DNA from 3 places in the Polaromonas sp. CG_23.6 genome. Region 3 is predicted to be linked to each of the others. Evidence: riboswitches for the same ligand, from Rfam matches in the RefSeq annotation. Region 3 holds a riboswitch; each other region holds the start of a gene.

Region 1 (3,272 bases), 720 kb from region 3:
GAACCACAACTGAACCAAGAAGTGATCAACACCGCAGCCCAGCACGACGGCCCCATCGAAACCGATGCCGTCATCGTGGGTGCAGGCCCCGTTGGGTTGTTCCAGGTGTTTGAACTCGGCCTGCTGGAAATCAAGGCCCATGTCATCGACTCCCTTGCCTACCCCGGCGGCCAGCCGATCGAGTTGTACCCTGACAAGCCGATCTACGACATTCCGGCCATTCCGGTCTGCACCGGCAAGGAACTGACCGACAACCTGATGAAACAGATCGAGCCCTTCGGACCGACCTTTCACCTGGGCCAGGAAGTCAGTGCGGTGGAAAAGCAGGAAGACGGCCGTTTTTTCGTTGAAACTTCCAAAGGCACGAAATTTCTGACCAAGACCATCTTCATCGCCGCTGGCGTGGGCGCTTTTCAGCCCAAGCTGCTGCGGGTTGAGGGCCTGGAAAAATTCGACAACAGCCAGTTGTTCTACCGTGTCAAGAACCCGGCCGACTTTGCAGGAAAAAACCTGGTGATCATCGGCGGCGGAGATTCCGCGCTCGACTGGGCATTGAACTTTGTTGCGGAAGGCCCGAACAAGGCCGAGAGCGTTATCCTGATTCACCGCCGCGACGGCTTCAAGGCAGCGCCAGCGAACGTTGCCAAGATGAAGGAGCTGTGCGATGCCTACGAGATGCAATTCATCGTTGGCCAGGTCACCGGGTACGACGAAAAAGACGGCAAGCTGACTGCGGCCAAGGTAACAGGATCCGATGGCATCACGCGTGTGGTGCCGCTGGATGTCTTGCTGGTGTTTTTTGGCCTGAGCCCCAAGCTGGGCCCAATTGCCCTGTGGGGCCTGGACATCGAGCGCAAGCAACTCAAGGTGGACACCGAGAAATTTTCAACCAACATTCCAGGAATTTTTGCAGTGGGTGACATCAACACCTACCCTGGCAAGAAAAAGCTGATCCTGAGCGGGTTCCATGAGTGCGCACTGGCTGCATTCGGCGCCGCGCCCATCATTTTTCCGGACAAGAAAATTCATTTGCAGTACACCACCACCAGCCCTAAATTGCACAAGGTGCTGGGTGTGGAGTCGCCGGTTTTCGACTGACAGGCGTTGCACCATTTATGTTAAAGCCCGTCTTGTGCGGGCTTTTTTCATGGCTGACCGGCATGTCCTCGACCATGCTGCACAAGCATTTGGACGGAAAATTCTTCTACAATTCTCGCTGTGTTTGAAAAAGCACTTTCGCTGGGGGTGTTACCGGGTCTTGCCAAGGGTGAGCACGGAGACTGAGAAAGTCCCTTTGAACCTGACTGAGGTAATCCTCGCGCAGGGAAGCATGCTTCAGGCATCCGCCGTTCTGCCGGTGCGTCTGGCAAGCCGCTCTGCCATTGATGAACGGTATTGCCGATGGCCTTCACTTCTTTTCCATCACCGGGCGGCAACACTGCGCTGACGCCTTTGCCTGCGGGCGAACGACTGTTCGGCTGGCGCGACCATGCGGCACTCTGGCTGAGCCTGGGTGTGGGCCTGCTGGTCATGCAGATCGGCGCCTACCTCGTGCCCGCACTGGGAACCCAGGCCGCGCTGATGGTGATCGTTTTTGGTTCGGTGCTGGGCGCAGGCCTGCTGGCCTGGACGGCCAAGATCGGCTGCGACAGTGGCTTGTCCAGCGCCGGCCTGATGCATGCCACTTATGGCAGCAGCTTTGCGCGCCTGCCAGTATTGCTCAACATTGTGCAGCTCATCGGCTGGACCACGTTTGAGTTGGTCGTAATGCGTGACGGTACCGTGGCCATTGCACGGCAATCAGGCGGTTTCAGCGCGAGCTTGTGGCCGGTGCTGGCAACAATCCTTTGGGGTGCTGTGCTGCTGGCGCTGCTGTCGGGATCAATGGTCAAGCTGGTACGCAAGTTCATTGGCCGTTACGGCTTGCCGCTGATTTTTGCGTCGCTGGTGTGGTTGAGCTGGCAATTCCTGTCCAAGGCCAGTGCGCAGGGCTTGTCCGAAATATGGAATCGGACCGGCAATGGCAGCATGAGCAGCCTGTCCGCACTGGACCTGGTGATCGCCATGCCGGTGTCCTGGTTGCCACTGGTTGCTGACTTTGCGCGCCATGGCCGCAATGGCAACAGTGCGCTGCGTGGCACTTGGCTGGGTTATGCCGTGGCCAATATGTGGTGTTATTCACTGGGCTTGCTGGTGGCGTTGACAACGCCCAGCACTGATCTGGTGGCGGCCTTGCTGCTCGCGCAGGGTGGATTGATTGCACTCGGGTTGATTTTGATCGACGAGGTGGACAATGCCTATGGGGACGTTTATTCGGGCTCGGTTGCTGGCCACAGCCTGCAGCCACGCTGGAGCGTTCGACGCTGGGGCATGTCCCTTGCGATAGTTTGTACGGCGCTCGCGCTGGTGCTGCCGATCCACAGCCTGGAGCCGTTTTTATTGATGCTCAGTTCGGTATTTGTTCCACTCTACGGTGTGATCTTGGCGCGACTGGCAGGCCAGCCAAACGTGGTGCAGCTGATGACACAACGCAAAGTCGACACCAGCGCCGTGGTCATCTGGTTGCTGGGAGTGGCCTGCTACCACCTGTTTGCACAATTTTCTCCTCAATGGGGATCGGCCTTGCCCACACTGGTACTGACTTTTGTGCTGGCGTGGTTGACACGCAGTTTGTTGAACAGGCCAGAGGTCAGCGTAGCGGCTTAAGGCGCATGATCAGCGGTGCATGGCTGTGGTTCAGCGGCCCGCTACCGGCGCCAGTACGCACTGTCGCGCTGGCTTCAAGCGCGGCGCGCACGTAGCATCGTGCCGCCTCTACGGCGTCCAGCAAGCCTGCGCCCAGCGCCAAGTGGGCAGCAACGGCGGAAGACAGGGTGCAGCCGGTGCCGTGGGTATTGGCGGTGTGGATGCGCGGCGCACGCATCCAGTGCGCCGCACTGTTTTTCACTAAAAACAGATCACACACCTGATTACCAGCCAAATGGCCGCCCTTGAGCAAGACAGCCTGTGCGCCCATCGCCATCAACTCGTGTGCGGCAGCTTCCATATCGCCCTCGTGATGCAAAGGACGCCCCACCAGCAGGGACGCCTCGTCCAGGTTGGGCGTGACCAGCATCGCACGCGGAAATAATTCGCGCACCAACAGGTCAATGGCCGGATTGTCAATCAGCACGGCGCCGCTCGTGGCGATCATCACGGGATCAAGCACCACGTTTTGCAAGCCATGGCGGTCAATCGCATCGGCCACGGTCTGCACAATCTCGGGCGTATGG
Region 2 (3,272 bases), 2.7 Mb from region 3:
ATTGAAAAAATAGCATGATGTTTGTCTGGTAAGGAAAAAAACAACACCGGCGGCACTAGCGCAACCGGTGTTGTTCTCACTTGGGCTTCGACAGTCGAAAGTTCAGTCTTTGTGGCGCATGCCGTCACCGTCGCGGTGACCGCGCCCGCCGCCGTGATGCCCACCCATTTTCCTGTGCTCGGCGTCAAAAGTATTTTTCTGTTCCGGGCTCAATGTGGCGTAAAAAGTTTTGACAGCTTCTCCGCGCTTGTCCATCTCCGCATTCATTTCGGTCATGCGCTGGGTGCGCAGCGCCTTCATTTTGTCGATGCGCTCGGGCGTGCTCAAGGCGTCAAGTTCGGCGCGCTGTGTGGCCATGGGCCGTTCGCTGTTCATCATGCGGGCGGGCGGCTGCATCGTCGTGGTGAAGGCGGTCCAGGCGCTTTCCTGCGCCGGCGTGATCTTGAGTTTGGCTTTTAATTCAGCCTGGTGCCTGGCCATCCGGGCCTGCATTTTGGCGGGATCGCGGCGGCCCATCCTCTGCTCACCGTGGTGCGACCCGGCGTTCTGGGCTGCAGGTGCCGATGTGGCGGGTTTCAGCCCTGCCGGTGCCGCGTCAGTGCCTTGCGCCATGGCCGCCCCCGTCGTGGTCAACAGGCCGGCAAGGATCAGGCCGTTCAGTAATGTGGGTGCGAATTTCATGGAAGTTTCCTTTGGACAAAAAAGCACTGCCACCAGGAATTGGCGACAGCTTGAAAGCAAGTGTGGTGTGCCCGTGTATCGCCGCCATTGCGCGCCGGTTATGGTTTGTAAAGTTAAATGAAAATCGTTTTGCGACCAAAAGCTCGCACCTCCGTACTCCAAACCAGAAGGCTTGTGCGTTTATCCGGGCGCCCGCCTGCGCTATGCTTTGGTCTTAAAACACAACACACACTGGCCCGTCCATGAGTTTTCTATCAGAGCTGAAAAGGCGTGCCAACGCGCTGCAAGGCCTGGAACTCGGTGCGCAGCGTGACCTCACGGCAGGCACCCAAGCCTGCGAACAGGCCTGCCGGGTGGCGTTGGCCTATCTGCAGGACATGTGTGCTCAGCTTATCGTGATTCAGCCGCCTGCCGCAGGGGCCTATAGCCTGGACGGCAAGGTGCCGTTTCCCGCCTTGGCGCAGCGAAATTTTCGCTGTGACGCGCGTCGCAAGATGCTGAGCAATGCCGAGGTGTGCGACTACATCGGCGTCGGTTGGGACCTGTTGCCGGTCATCGGGCCGGTAGCGACCCACACCGTCACTGTCAACTTTCCACCCGACCTTGAACGCGTGACACAGCGCCTGTCCGTTGGCCAGATCCAGCATGAACGCAAGGATTTGCGCAACCCCGACAGCGGCAAGCTGCTGGCCTATGTGTTCGACTACCAGACCAAGTCGCGCGCCTTCATTACCCTGACGCCTGAGCATGCCACCGGCTGCATCGCCTTTCGCGTGACCAACGTGGGGGGCTTTGGTGTGCTGAACACCACCTATCCGGCCGCGCAGGTCACCACTGGATTGCTCGACGAACTGGCGAAAAAACTGGTGGGCCAGCCCAGCCGGTTCGGCTGATCCGCGCAACGGCTGCTACGTCGGGTATTGCCAACCGCCGTCTGGCGTGCTTACAATCGCCGCAGCTTGTCGGGGTGCCAAGGATGTTTACATCCGAGGCTGAGATCGCAACTTTGCGAGACCCGCTGAACCTGATCGGGATCATCCCCGCGTAGGAAACAAGGCACTTTGGCTCCGGTAGTCCGTTTTTTCACCGCTTTGCGCGGTGGCTTCGCGGCAACATCTCCGGCTCCCCAGGCAGGCATCCACCACCTTCTGGAGACAACCATGGCCAAGACCCCCCTTTCCGTCAACGCAGCGGACCTGACCAGCCGCATCACGCGCACCCCTTTTCCCGGCTCCCGAAAGATTTACATCGAAGGCTCGCGGCCCGACATTCGCGTGCCGTTTCGGGAAGTCACGCTGACGGACACGCTGATCGCCGAAGGCAGCGAAACCCGCCGCGAAGCCAATCCGCCATTGCGCTTGTTTGACTCGTCCGGCGTGTACACCGACCCGTCGGCCGCCATCGACATCACGCGCGGTTTGACGGCCCTGCGCGCCGCATGGATCAACGAGCGCGGCGACACCGACGCCTTGCCCGGCATCACCAGCGCCTACGGCCGCGAGCGCCTGAACGACCCGGCCCTGAAAGCCCTGCGCATGAACGACGCGCCCGTGCCGCGTCGCGCCAAGGCGGGGGCCAATGTGTCGCAAATGCACTACGCCCGCAAAGGCATCATCACCCCCGAGATGGAATACATCGCCATCCGTGAAAACCTGGTGCGTGCCCAGCTGGCCGAACGCCTGGCCACCGAGCGCGTGCCCAAGACCGGCCACTCGTTCGGCGCGTCGATTCCAAAAGACATCACCGCCGAATTCGTTCGCGACGAAGTGGCACGCGGCCGGGCCGTGATTCCGAACAACATCAACCACCCCGAAACCGAGCCGATGATCATTGGCCGCAACTTCCTGATCAAGGTGAATGCCAACATTGGCAATTCGGCCGTCACGTCGAGCATCGAGGAAGAAGTGGACAAGCTGGCGTGGTCGATCCGCTGGGGTGCGGACACCGTGATGGACTTGTCCACCGGCGAGAACATCCACGAAACCCGCGAATGGATTTTGCGCAACTCCCCGGTGCCGATTGGCACGGTGCCCATTTACCAAGCGCTGGAAAAGGTCAACGGCAAGGCCGAGGACCTGACCTGGGAAATCTTCCGCGACACGCTGATTGAGCAAGCCGAGCAGGGCGTCGATTACTTCACCATTCACGCCGGTGTGCGCCTGGCTTATGTGCCGCTGACGGCAAACCGCCTGACCGGCATTGTTTCGCGCGGCGGCTCCATCATGGCCAAATGGTGTTTGTCGCACCACAAGGAAAGCTTTCTGTACGAGCATTTCGAAGACATCTGCGAAATCATGAAGACCTATGACGTGTGCTTCTCGCTCGGCGACGGCCTTCGCCCCGGCTCGATTGCCGACGCCAACGACGAAGCGCAGTTTGCCGAACTGCACACGCTGGGCGAACTGACGCAGATCGCCTGGAAACACGATGTGCAGGTGATGATCGAAGGCCCCGGCCATGTGCCGCTGCAACTGGTCAAGGAAAACGTCGAGAAGCAATTGGAAGCCTGCTTTGAAGCGCCGTTCTACACGCTCGGCCCTTTGATCACCGACATCTCGCCCGGCTACGACCACATTTCGTCGGCCATGGGC
Region 3 (3,272 bases):
CAAAACTGAGCTTGTGGCCATACCCCAGAAAGCGCGTGGTGACGGGCACCTGCGCGCGCAATGCCTGCAGCGCGCCATTGCCGCCATAGGCGAGCACCACGTCGGCCTGCGCAAACAACGCCTGCTCCAGCGGCGCGTCACCGCCCTTCCACCACCCTACTGCCAGGCAGTCGGCCAGCGCCGGGTCCAGTTCCACCAGCAGGTGGGCGAACCAGCCGGCAAACAGCGGCTCGGCGCTGGGCAATTTGCCAATGCTGCCCGACTTGACCAGCAGGCTTGAAATCAGACTCCACAGCGGCAAACCCGGTACATTGCCGGCCCAGACGTGCACCAGCAGTTCCGGCCCCACGGCCTTGGCAAAGCCGCCCTTGGGGCGCGGCTGGAATTCATCGAGCAGCTTGGGGTTGGCAAAATCCTCGGCCACGAAGCGTTGCAGTTGCGGCTGGCGAAAAGTTTTCAGGTAACTGGTCAGCCCCAGCCGCACCGTCTCGGGGTCGTAGCCGGTGACCAGCGGGAGCAGCCGGTCGGCCTGCTGGCGATACGGGTCGCTGCGGTCCAGCAGCCGCGCAATGGCGCTGTCGACCAGCGCAATGATTTGCGACACCGTGCGCGTCTTCAGGTAGGCCCGGCTGCCCTGCTTGACGCGCTCGGCCAGGGCCGCCCATTGCACCTGGCTCAATACCGGCACGGCCACTTCGAGCCGTTCGCTGCCGCTGCCGAAATGCAGCGTCTGCCACGCCAGTTCATCAGCCTTGAAGCCCGGCAGGTAGCCGGCCACGGCATGCCACACCGTCATGCGCGGGCGGCCTGCAAAAATTCTTCCACCGCCAGCGAGCAGCCCTTGGCCTGTGTGCCTTCGGCGCGGCCAACTAGCAAAAATCCGTCCGTGACCGCCACGCCGACGTCTTCCGTGAGGATGGTCGTCACCGAGTTGAAATTGGCCAGGTCGCAGTGCGCCAGCACGCCCTGCTCGCCATGCGCCACTTCCGCGCCGCTCAACGGGTTCACCAGGCGCGAGCGGATCCAGTGCGGGCCCGACTTGACCGCCGGCAGCTGCGCACTGCCGTTGTCGTAGAACTGCGTGCTCAGCTCGGTCATGCCGTACATGTTGATGCAGTCCTCGGGCGGCACGCCCAGCAGCGCCGTCAGCTGCGCATAGAACTGCGCCATGGGAATCTCACGCGACTGGCCCTTGAAGCCGCCGGTGTCCAGCACCCGGCTGCCTGCCGGCAGGGCAAATTTTCGTCCCTGCTGCGCCAGTGCATCCATCAGGTGCACCAGGCTGTAGGACGCGCCCAGCAGCGCATAGGGCTGCGCCATGGCCTCGGCCTGCGCCAGCGCCGCGCACACGCCCGCCGTGTCCAGCCCGGCGGCGTCGATGAAGTAGCGACTGTCGTCCGCGCCAAAGGTCTGCAGCGCCAGCGCCAGGTAGTGCGCCAGCGATGAGTTCGGCATCACCTCTTCGGTGGGAAATAAGATGCCCATGGCCATGCTGCTCTGGCCGCGCATGAAGCGCCGGGCGAAGTTGGCGCGCATTGAGGCGTCGTACACCGCCAGGGTCGGATGGTGGTGCTTGCCCTTGACGTCGCCCTGCGTGGTGCCGCTGGTCATGAACACACGGTCAGTGCTGGAGGGTGGCTGGCAGGTCAGGCACAGGGCCTTGAAGGCACTGATGGGAACGGCCGGAATGTCTTGCCAGGTCTTGACCGTTCGCGGCGTCTTGCCGCGTTGCCGGCAAAAGCGCTGGAACGGTGTGTTGTGGGCAAACTGGTAGGCAAACAACGCCAAAGCCTGGGCGTTGAAGGCGTCGTCAGTGACGCCATCCTGCGCTATGAAAGCCAGCACGCCGTCAACGATCGGGTCGGCAAGCGCTTGCGGGCGGGCGGGTGTTGCGTTGTCAAGGGCATCCATGGTCGTCATTCCTTCAAGAGTCTGCGGTGGCAGGGTGCTCCGAAAGTCGTGATGGCGGGAGTGAACCCTGTCCTGACAGCTCTTCTTACGTCGGCATGACCCGAAATCAAGTTCGCGGGTTTGGTGAAACCATCTCAGCCGCCCTGCCATCACTGACCGGACTGCACCCCGAAGCGGAAATGATTCTAAGCGCAAGGACCTGCGCTGTGGTGGCACCTGCGGTGGCCTGCGCAGGGCAGCGTGCCGCAATGCCCCGACCGTGCACGAAAACCGGATGCCTTCCCGGCAAAACCCACCATCGGCATAAATTTTGCTTGTAGACACCATGACATTGCCCCATTCCCTGCGCCTGGTGGTCATTGCACCGGACCTGATGGTTGCCGATACCGGTGACGAGGCTGCCGTGGCGCTGGCCGAGCGCTCGCGCCAATTGCGCATCGGCCTGCTCGAAGGCGGATTCAATCTGGTTGCCACGCTGCCAGCCGACACCTTTTTGCGCGAACGGCTGGCGCAGTTGCAGCCCGACATGATCATCGTCGACGCCGAAAGCGATGCCCGCGACTCGCTCGAACACGTCGTCATGGCCACGCGCGACGAGCGCCGGCCCATCGTGCTGTTCACCAATGACGACGACACCCGCCACGTGAAGGACGCGGTAGCCGCTGGGGTTTGCGCCTATATTGTTGCCGGCCTGGCGACGTCGCGCATCCGCCCGATCCTGGACGTGGCCATGGCGCGCTTTGAGCACGAACAAGGGCTGCGCCGCGAACTGGCCGATGTGCGCACCGAACTGAAAGACCGCAAGATCATTGACCGGGCCAAGGGCCTGCTGATGCAGCGCCAGGGCCTGTCTGAACAGGCCGCGTACGAAAAGCTGCGCAAGGCGGCCATGGACAAGGGCCTGCGGCTGGGCGACGTGGCGCAGCGCATGCTGGATGTGGCTGACCTGCTGGGCTAGTCAGCCCAGGCCGAAATGGTGCAGTGCACAACCGCAGTGCGTCTCCAGGAAAACGGGGCCTTGAATCGCAAAAAATCAAAATGCTATTTATTTAATAGCTGCTTGCGCAAGCAGGACAAGCGCCACAGCCCTATTTATCTTAAATTTTAAGCGTTGATCAAGCCTTCTGTTCAGTTGGCACAGCTTTTGCAATAACTACGACACCGGACCTTCGGCTTCAATGGCGAAGCAGAAAGTCCCAGAACAAAGGCGTTCGTCCCCTGCCCTCACACCCCTTGTGTGCCGGCTCCGGTCGAACGCCTTTTTTGTTTTATTTTTTCATTTCCAGGAGTTGCTGACATGACAGACCTGCTCAAACCTTCCCTCTCACGCCGCAGCGTGCTGCAGGCCGCCGCCGTGGGTG

Evidence for each region. Region 3 has a riboswitch for thiamine pyrophosphate ahead of H4V98_RS13985 (long-chain fatty acid--CoA ligase). Riboswitches for the same ligand answer to the same signal wherever they lie in the genome.
Region 1: linked by a shared signal. The riboswitch ahead of H4V98_RS10550 (cytosine permease) and the one ahead of H4V98_RS13985 (long-chain fatty acid--CoA ligase) in region 3 are both predicted to bind thiamine pyrophosphate.
Region 2: linked by a shared signal. The riboswitch ahead of thiC (phosphomethylpyrimidine synthase ThiC) and the one ahead of H4V98_RS13985 (long-chain fatty acid--CoA ligase) in region 3 are both predicted to bind thiamine pyrophosphate.

The regions. Positions count from the first base shown of each region.
Region 1 covers NZ_JARXUY010000001.1:2,239,515-2,242,786, reverse strand. The annotation lists gene H4V98_RS10555 (NAD(P)/FAD-dependent oxidoreductase) at 1-1,098, shown strand, start outside; TPP riboswitch at 1,232-1,344, shown strand; gene H4V98_RS10550 (cytosine permease) at 1,402-2,706, shown strand; gene thiD (bifunctional hydroxymethylpyrimidine kinase/phosphomethylpyrimidine kinase) at 2,690-3,272, opposite strand, start outside.
Region 2 covers NZ_JARXUY010000001.1:295,013-298,284, forward strand. The annotation lists gene H4V98_RS01505 (Spy/CpxP family protein refolding chaperone) at 103-681, opposite strand; gene H4V98_RS01510 (hypothetical protein) at 924-1,574, shown strand; TPP riboswitch at 1,635-1,749, shown strand; gene thiC (phosphomethylpyrimidine synthase ThiC) at 1,842-3,272, shown strand, end outside.
Region 3 covers NZ_JARXUY010000001.1:2,963,113-2,966,384, forward strand. The annotation lists gene H4V98_RS13980 (acyl-CoA reductase) at 1-796, opposite strand, end outside; gene H4V98_RS13985 (long-chain fatty acid--CoA ligase) at 793-1,911, opposite strand; TPP riboswitch at 1,977-2,092, opposite strand; gene H4V98_RS13990 (ANTAR domain-containing protein) at 2,237-2,869, shown strand; gene H4V98_RS13995 (CmpA/NrtA family ABC transporter substrate-binding protein) at 3,209-3,272, shown strand, end outside.